DNA from 2 places in the Mesorhizobium sp. M0626 genome. Region 1 is predicted to be linked to the other one. Evidence: riboswitches for the same ligand, from Rfam matches in the RefSeq annotation. Region 1 holds a riboswitch; the other holds the start of a gene.
What was found. Region 1 has a riboswitch for thiamine pyrophosphate ahead of thiB (thiamine ABC transporter substrate binding subunit). Riboswitches for the same ligand answer to the same signal wherever they lie in the genome.
Positions count from the first base shown of each region.

Region 2: it holds a riboswitch for thiamine pyrophosphate, as region 1 does, so the genes downstream of both, NKI37_RS26025 (YkoF family thiamine/hydroxymethylpyrimidine-binding protein) here and thiB (thiamine ABC transporter substrate binding subunit) in region 1, are expected to answer to the same signal.

Region 1 is NZ_JAMYQD010000015.1:29,668-33,873, reverse strand. It holds gene NKI37_RS19860 (ABC-F family ATP-binding cassette domain-containing protein) at 1-1,720, opposite strand, end outside; gene NKI37_RS19855 (thiamine diphosphokinase) at 1,722-2,381, opposite strand; TPP riboswitch at 2,544-2,658, shown strand; gene thiB (thiamine ABC transporter substrate binding subunit) at 2,702-3,709, shown strand; gene thiP (thiamine/thiamine pyrophosphate ABC transporter permease) at 3,930-4,206, shown strand, end outside.
Region 2 is NZ_JAMYQD010000022.1:26,330-30,535, reverse strand. It holds gene NKI37_RS26040 (ABC transporter substrate-binding protein) at 1-186, opposite strand, end outside; gene NKI37_RS26035 (ABC transporter ATP-binding protein) at 183-965, opposite strand; gene NKI37_RS26030 (ABC transporter permease) at 962-1,798, opposite strand; partial or broken gene NKI37_RS26025 (YkoF family thiamine/hydroxymethylpyrimidine-binding protein) at 2,054-2,661, opposite strand; TPP riboswitch at 2,652-2,764, opposite strand; partial or broken gene NKI37_RS26020 (GSU2403 family nucleotidyltransferase fold protein) at 2,975-3,364, shown strand; gene NKI37_RS26015 (hypothetical protein) at 3,630-3,881, shown strand; gene NKI37_RS26010 (DUF2934 domain-containing protein) at 4,039-4,206, opposite strand, start outside.

The DNA.
Region 1 (4,206 bases):
GGAACGAGGCCGGGTCGCGCTCGTAATAGGCGGGATCGGCGATGTTGTTTTCCAACCGCGAGATCGAGGCCATTATCGCCTCGATCTTCTTGGGCAAGGATTCCAGAGCGAATTTCTGCTTGAACGACAGTTTCTTCGACGGCCCTTTTGGCGCTGCCGGCTCGCTCTTGCCCGCCGCCGGCGCATCGCTGGTTTCGGCCTTGGCGCGCGCCTTGCGGTCGTCGAGCCGGGTGCCGCCGCGCTGCGCCAGCATGTCGGAATAGCCACCGGCATATTCGATCCAGCGGCCGCCTCCGTCCGGGGCGATGATGCTGGTGACGGTGCGGTCGAGGAAGTCGCGGTCGTGGCTGACCAGGATGACCGTGCCGGCAAAGCCGGCGACAAGTTCCTGCAACAGTTCCAGCGTCTCCATGTCGAGATCGTTGGTCGGCTCGTCGAGCACTAGAAGGTTGGCCGGCCGCGCCAGAACACGCGCCAGGAGCAGCCGCGCCCGTTCGCCGCCGGACAGCTCGCGCACCGGGGTGCGCGCCTGTTCCGGCTTGAACAGGAAATCCTTCATGTAGGACACGACATGGCGCTGCTCGCCATTGATGACGAGGTTTTCGCCGCGCCCGTCCGTGAGATACTGCGCCAGGGTCTCGGCCGGATCGACCGCCTCGCGCTTCTGGTCGAGCGTGGCGATTTCCAGATTGGTGCCGAGCCGCACCGAGCCGGCGTCGGGCTTCATCTCGCCGGTGAGCATCTTCAACAGCGTCGTCTTGCCGGCGCCGTTCGGCCCGACAAGGCCGACGCGATCGCCGCGCTGGATGCGGGTCGAGAAGCCTTTGACCACGGTGAGGTCGCCAAAGCTCTTTTCGATGTTCTTGGTCTCGATCACCAGCTTGCCGGACTCGGCGGCGTCGCTGGCCACCATGGTCGCCGAGCCTTCGGCGCCGCGATGGCCGCGAAAACGCTGGCGCTTGGTCTGCAGTTCGCCCAGGCGGCGCATGTTGCGTTTGCGGCGAGCCGTCACGCCATAGCGCAGCCAATGCTCCTCGCGCACGATCTGGCGGCCGAGCTTGTGCTGTTCGCGCTCTTCCTCTTCCAGCACAAGGTCGCGCCATTCCTCGAAATGGCCAAAGCCCTTGTCGAGGCGGCGGGTCTGGCCACGGTCGAGCCAGACGGTGGCGCGCGAGACGCGTTCGAGGAAGCGACGGTCGTGCGAGATGACGATCAGCGCCGAAGACGTCCGGACAAGCTCTTCTTCCAGCCATTCGATGACCGACAAATCGAGATGGTTCGTCGGCTCATCAAGCAGCATAATATCGGGTTCGGGCGCCATGACGCGGGCAAGTGCTGCGCGGCGCGCCTCGCCGCCGGAGAGATCGTTGGGGTTCTCCGTGCCGGCGAGGCCGAGATGCTCCATCAGATATGTGGCGCGGTAGGGATCGTCGGCAGGCCCAAGCCCGGCCTCGACATAGGCACGCACATTGGCAAAGCCGTCCATGTCGGGCATTTGCGGGAGATAGCGCACCGTTGCCGAAGGCTGGCGGAAGACCTCGCCGTCTTGCGGCTCGATCAGACCAGCAGCAATCTTCAGGAGCGTCGACTTGCCGGAGCCGTTGCGGCCGACGAGCGCAATCTTGTCACCGGCGGACGCCGTCAGTTCGGCGCCATCGAGCAGCGGCGTGCCGCCAAAGGTCAGTCTTATGCCGTCGAGGTTGAGAAGGGGCGGGGCCATGTCAGCTTTCAGGCAAGGGGTAGGGGTGGGCGAGCAGCAGCGCGCGGCCAAGGCCGAGCGCGATTTCGAGGCCGCCCCCGGTCGTGTTGGACTTGACCTCGTTCGAGATGGTCAGCGACGAGCCGAACACGACCTCGACATGGTCGAGCGGCCACTTCGCGCCGGACACGGTGAGGCCCGAAAGATCGGAAAAGCCGAGCACCGAAAACAGCGTTCCGTCGGCATAGTCGAAGCCGGCCTTGCCGGGCAGCAAAGGGGCGCCTTCCTGCGCTCCGCTGGTCAACAGCACTTTTGTGCCGGCCTCGGCCAGCCGCAGGCTGAGCGCCAGATGGAGGAAGGCGTGGTCGGCGCGCTTGCCGCCGAAAGCGCCGGCCAGCACCAGGCTGGTGGCGCCGCGTCCCAATGCCGCCGCGATCGCCAGTTCGCCATCGGTCTTGTCCTTTTCGGGAGGAAACACCTCCCGCGGCACGGCGGCGAGATCGGCAGGCAGGTCCGCCGGCACGGAATCGAAATCGCCGACCCACAGCTCCGGCATCACGCCGAGCAGGCGGGCATGACCGATGCCGGCGTCGGCGGCGATGACGCGCGTGCCCGCGACCTGGCGGTCGAGCCGCGGCGTGCGGACGAGATCGCCGCCAAGCAGGATGGTGAATGTGCTCATATCCGCTGGCCCTTACCAGCCCCGCCGACGAAACGGAAGGCTAAGCGGCACCGTCACTCTTTGTTGGAGCATGATCTTTTTCCGGAAACGGATTCCACTTTCCGGGATCATGCTCGGGCAAACTTCCACTTGCGTGGCACCTTGGCCGGGCCTATGTGTCGAAACGCTCTAACGGGGTGCCGGACGCGATCTTCGCGGACCGGCTGAGAGGCAGTCTCGCCAACCCGCTGAACCTGATCCGGTTTGTACCGGCGGAGGGATTAGACGCTTCGGACAGCCCGACGCCTCAATTCCTTTCAACACGAATGAAGGAGGCGCCGATGCGCATGTTTTTGTCCCGTCTTGTCCCAGCGCTGGGGTTTGCTGTGTCGCTACTGGCAATCCCTGCGTCCGCGCAGGAAAAACTCACGATCTATACCTATGAGAGTTTCACTGCCGACTGGGGTCCGGGCCCCCAGGTGAAGAAGGAATTCGAGGCCGAGTGCGGCTGCAGCGTCGACTTCGTCTCGGTGGCCGACGGCGTCGCGCTGCTCAACCGCGTCAAGCTCGAAGGTGCCTCGACCAAGGCCGATATCGTGCTTGGTCTCGACACCAACCTCACCGCGGAAGCCAAGGCTTCCGGCCTGTTTGTCCGACATGGCGCGGTGGCTGAAAACAACGTGCCGGGCGGCTGGAGCGACGACACTTTCGTGCCCTATGATTATGGTTATTTCGCCGTCGTCTACGACACCGAAAAGCTGAAGAGCCCGCCGAAGAGCCTGAAGGAACTGGTCGAGGGCGATGCCGCCGACAAGATCGTCATCCAGGATCCGAGGACGTCGACGCCGGGCCTCGGCCTGCTGCTGTGGGTCAAGTCGGTCTATGGCGACAAGGCGCCGGAAGCCTGGGCGAAACTCAGGGGCAAAGTGCTGACGGTGACGCCGGGCTGGAGCGAGGCCTACGGCCTGTTCACCAAGGGCGAGGCGCCGATGGTGCTTTCCTATACGACGTCGCCGGCCTACCACATGGTGGCCGAGAACACCGGGCGCTACCAGGCGGCCTCGTTCGAGGAGGGCGAGTATCTGCAGGTCGAGGTCGCGGGCATCACCACCACGGGCGCGAAGAACCCGCTGGCGGCGAAGTTCCTGGCCTTCATGACCGGGCCGAAATTCCAGGATGTCATTCCGGAGACCAACTGGATGTTCCCGGCCGGGAAAACCGACAAGCCGCTCAATCCGGCTTTTGATAGGCTGGTCAAGCCGGCGAAGACCTTGCTGTTCAGCCCGGAAGAGGTCGCGGCAAATCGCAAGGCCTGGGTGGATGAATGGCTGGCGGTGATGAGCAAGTAGATTTGGCTGTATAGTCAAAAGATGAGTGCTCTACGGCGCCCCCCTCTGTCCTGCCGGACATCTCCCCCACGAGGGGGGAGATTGGCTATCGTCGGCGATTTCGCCAGTCGCCAAGGTTGCAGGAATAAGCGGGGCGCGGAAATAGCTGATCTCCCCCCTTGTGGGGGAGATGTCCGGCAGGACAGAGGGGGGCGCGAAGGAACGCGACGCCCGGTAAAGAGTGCAACGCTCTGACCCCCGCATCACGGCCGGCATTGTCGCGCTTGCGGCAATCGCGCTGCTGATCGGTGGCGCCTTCGCCGGCCTTATCCGCGAAGGCGCGCACGACCTTTCCGGCGCCGCGTCCGCCTTTGACCTCTATCTCCTGCGCGTTGTCCGCTTCACGCTCTGGCAGGCTGCGCTCTCGACTCTGCTTTCCGCCGTACCGGCGCTCTTCGTCGCCCGGTCGCTGTCGCGGCATCCGCGCTTCTTCGGACGCGGCTTCATCCTGCAGCTGT
Region 2 (4,206 bases), on a different contig from region 1:
AACATCGAGCCCAGCCTCGTGGTAGAACCCTTTGTCGCGGGCAACGAACAGGCCGACATGGTTGGTGTTGACCGTCCAGTCGAGCGCGACGGTGATTTTTTGCGCAGCCGCATGAGCGCGCGAGGCAAGCGGCAGTCCGGCAGCCAGCGTCAGCAGCAAAGCCTGCCGGCGTGTGAATTCGGTCATGAAAAACTCCTTTGAGCGGTCTGCGGGAACGAGGGCCGGTCAGTCCCGGGATTGAGCAGCGTGTCGAGGATGTCGGCTTCGAGCGCGGCGGCCTGGCGCGCGGCATCGCTGCCGGTGGTGCGCGGGCGCGGCAGCGGCACGGCAATCTCGCCGATGATGCGGGCCGGCCGCGCCGACATCAGATAGATTCGATCGGAGAGGTAGACGGCTTCGCGCACGTCATGGGTGATCAGCAGCGCGGTCCAGCGGTGGCGCTGCCACATGCCTTCCAGCCAGCGCTGCATACCCGCGCGGGTCAGTGCATCCAGCGCGCCAAAGGGCTCGTCGAGCAGCAGCATGTCGCGCTGCTGCACCACGGTGCGCAAAAGCGCCTCGCGCTGGCGCATGCCGCCGGAAAGTTTCGCCGGCCAGGCGCGCTCAAAGCCGGCAAGGCCGAACTCGGCAAACAGCGGCGCGACCTGCTCGCGTGCCGCCTTGCGGCCAAGACCCTGAACTTCCAGCCCCAGCGTCACATTGTCGATGACGCGTCGCCACGGCATCAGCGCGTCGCGCTGCGGCATGAAGGCGAAGGGGCTGCCCTGCAATGGCGCGCCGTCGAAGCGCATGTCGCCCTCGCCCTTCAGAGCGCCGGTCAGCAACTGGAACAGCGTCGACTTGCCCGCGCCGGAAGGGCCGAGGATGGAGACGAACTCGCCGGCCGCGACGTGCAGCGAAATGCCGTCGAGCACCTCAAGCGCGCCGAAGCTTTTGCTGATGTCGCGGAGTTCAAGCCGTGTCATTGGCTGCTGTCTCCCGAAGATCTGACGTCGCGGCTTTCGCTCCCTGCATTCTCCCAAGGCATGGCGAAGCGCTGGACGAGCACCGCAATGGCGAACAAGACAAGCGTGAGCGCGGCGCTGACGGCGACCGCGGCGAGCACCAGATCGGGCCGAAAGTTGTTCTTGGCATTGAGCATGTAGATGCCCAGCCCCTTCGCCGCCCCCGCATATTCGGCGAAGATCGCGCCGACGACGGCGTAGGTGATGGAGATGCGCAGCCCGGCGAAGAAATAGGGCAGCGCCGAAGGCAGGCGCGCCTGCCAGAAGATACGCCAGCGCCCTGCCCCCATGGCGGCGAGCATCTGCGAAATCTCCTTGCTGGTCGCAGCAAAACCTTCGACCAGCGCGACCATCATCGGGAAGAAGGTGACGAGCGCCACAAGCAGGATTTTTGGCATCAGCCCAAAGCCGAACCACAGCACGATGAGCGGCGCGATCGCGACCAGCGGCAAGGTCTGGCTGACGATCAGCAGCGGAAACAGCGCGCGGCGCAGCGGGGCCAAGAAATCGACCAGCGCCGAAAGCACGAAGGCAGCGACCAACGAGCAGGCGAAGCCGGCTGATGTGGCGCGGATGGTAGGCAGCGTGTTGTCGGCCAGGGCGGCGCGATGCTCCCAGGCCTGCTGCAGCACGCGCGACGGCGCCGGCAGCACGGTGGGGGCGACACCGCCGTAGCGGGCGTAGAGCTCCCAGGCCGCGAGGAGCAGGGCGGAGGCGCAGGCGGCGGGGATGGTCTTGGCGATGGCTGCGGCTAATCTCCCCCCTCGAGGGGGAGATGTCGCCGAAGGCGACAGAGGGGGTCGTCTCGCATAGAGCGCCCACGCCTTGCCGATGCGAAAAGGACGTCGGCGCTCCACGCGCTGGGACCCCCTCTGGCCTGCCGGCCATCTCCTGCTCGAGGGGGGAGATTCGTGGGCATCGCGGTCTTCGCCAATCGCCAATGGCTCCCCTCCTCTTTGTGCTGAGGGGTCAGAGGCATCTCCTCCACGCAATGGGTCAGATAAACCAGCCACGGCAATATCCTCAAGGAACGACGCTTGAGCCGCGGCTCAGACGGCGCTCGGGCTGTTCGCCGAGATCGTGATGTCGAGGGTGACGTGGCCGGCGCCGGGGCCGAAGCGGCAGAAGGCCTCGTTGAGCGTGGCAAACACCGCACCGGCATCGCCACGCAATTTGGTGCAGAAGTTCTTTGAGCGCTCAAAGACGCCGGACTGTTTCAGGAAATCGATGCAGCCGTAGATCTCGTCCATATGGTCGCCCGTGCCCATAACGTAGAGCGAGAACTGCGCCGCCACCGGCTGGCCGGTCGACGGCGTGGCCTGGACAGCGCGGATCGCGGCGATCTTGCGCTCGTCCAGCGGAATGGCGGGGCCGCCGGTCTCGTCGGAGCGGCAGATCGGATCGTCGGGCTCGCCCGGACAGCCGCGCGAGACCGCCGCCGAAAGCACGCAGTGCTTGCCGCTTTTGGCCGCCGCGACGAACAGGTCGCGCATGGCGGGAAACAGCACCTCGGGCGGCCCGACCATAAGGGTCGAGATGTCATCGGTTTCGATCCGCAGCCGGTCGCGCCAGGGATCGAGCGCGCCGAGCGTCCGAGGATGACGCCGACGAAATCGTCGGTCATGGGATAAAGGGAAATCTGTGCGCCTGAAAACATCGCCCGCCTCGCTCCGCTGGTATTATCCAGATCAGCTTTAGGGTCCGAAGGCTTGCCGCCCTCATCTCAGCCCCGACGATACGGAGCACCCCTGTGGATGGGCGGGTTAAAGCACCGTTCGCGGCATTGGGGAAGCCGTTTGTTGAGGCACTGCGGGAAAGTGTTTTGGGCCAGACGTGCCGGGCGCCCGGGCGTTAACAGACGACTCGTCAGTTCGTTGCGTTATAACGTTTCCACGAACTTCTTATAACTGCGTTGAAATTCAAGCTGATAAACGTAATTATAAGAAAACGGCAGAGACTCCGCGCAGCCCTTACGGTTTCTGGATTTCCTTATCCGCGACCCCATCCGGACTGTGCTCCTGCATCGCTCGGGCTTGCCTGTGCTGGTCCCCTCGCCCCAGCGCTACGCCATCCACAAGCTGATCGTCGCCTCGCGACGCGGGCCGAGCGCTGGCGCCAAGCGGGAGAAGGATCTCCATCAAGCGCGCCTGCTGACCCAAGCGCTCGAAGCCACGCGTCGCCAGGACGACCTTGCCTTCGCCTTCATGGAAGCGTGGGACAAGGGCGAAAACTGGCGCGAGACGATCCGGGGCGGCTTGAACCTGTTCGACGCCGCCACGAGGGAAAACAGTCACACCATCCTGGGGAAATCCCTCCGCGAAATTGGTGCGACTCCTGAAGGATTCACGATGCGGGATTAGCTGAAGCGACCGCTGCTATATTCATTTCCATCGTCCCAACCGTACGAAATTGGCTTGACGCTTATTCGTACATAAAGTACGATATCTCTTTTCGCAGAGAGGAATGTCCTTGAGCACAGCGAACCATGTTGCCTTCGCCGATCTCTCTCGGCCTTTGCTGTCACCCCCGTCGTTGCCGCCGCCTTTGTTGCCGCCGCCTTTATTGCCGCCTCCTTTGTTGCCCTTGTCATTCGATCAGTGCCAACGCCTCGCCGGGGCTTGGCGAATGGCCAGCCAGGACATCGCCGACGACATCCGCTTCATCCGCCAATATCTGAAAGTCGTTGCCGAGAAGGACGAGAGGCTGTCGACCGGCACCCTTGTTCACAGCCGCGCCTATGTCGAGGCCTGCGCCGGCTGGCTGCCACAGACCGTGACGCGCTATCTGCGCCACCTACGCCAGATCACCGAATGCGAACTGGCCATGACAGCTGCCGGTATTCGCTTTGCGCTGTCGAGTTATGCCTGGGAGGCATGAGGGCGCCTGTCGCCAAACACAAGGAATTGCGCTGCCCATCGCAGGCGCAATTCGCCAGGTTGAGAGCTCGGGTGCGCTGAACGGCGGGCGCCAAGGATGGCCCGGCCAGCGAATTCCGGCCTTGCTTTATTTCGACTGGCCTTATTTCGACTTGGCCTTATTTCGATTTGGCTTTGCCGGACTTTGCGGCGGCAGGCTTCGCTGCCTTTGGCTTGGCGGCTGCCTTGGCGGGCTTGGCGTCAGCTTTCTTCGCCGCCTTTTTGGGCTTGGCGACCGCGCCATCGACTTCAGCCGTGGCCTGCTCCCAGTGTTCCTGATGCGCGCC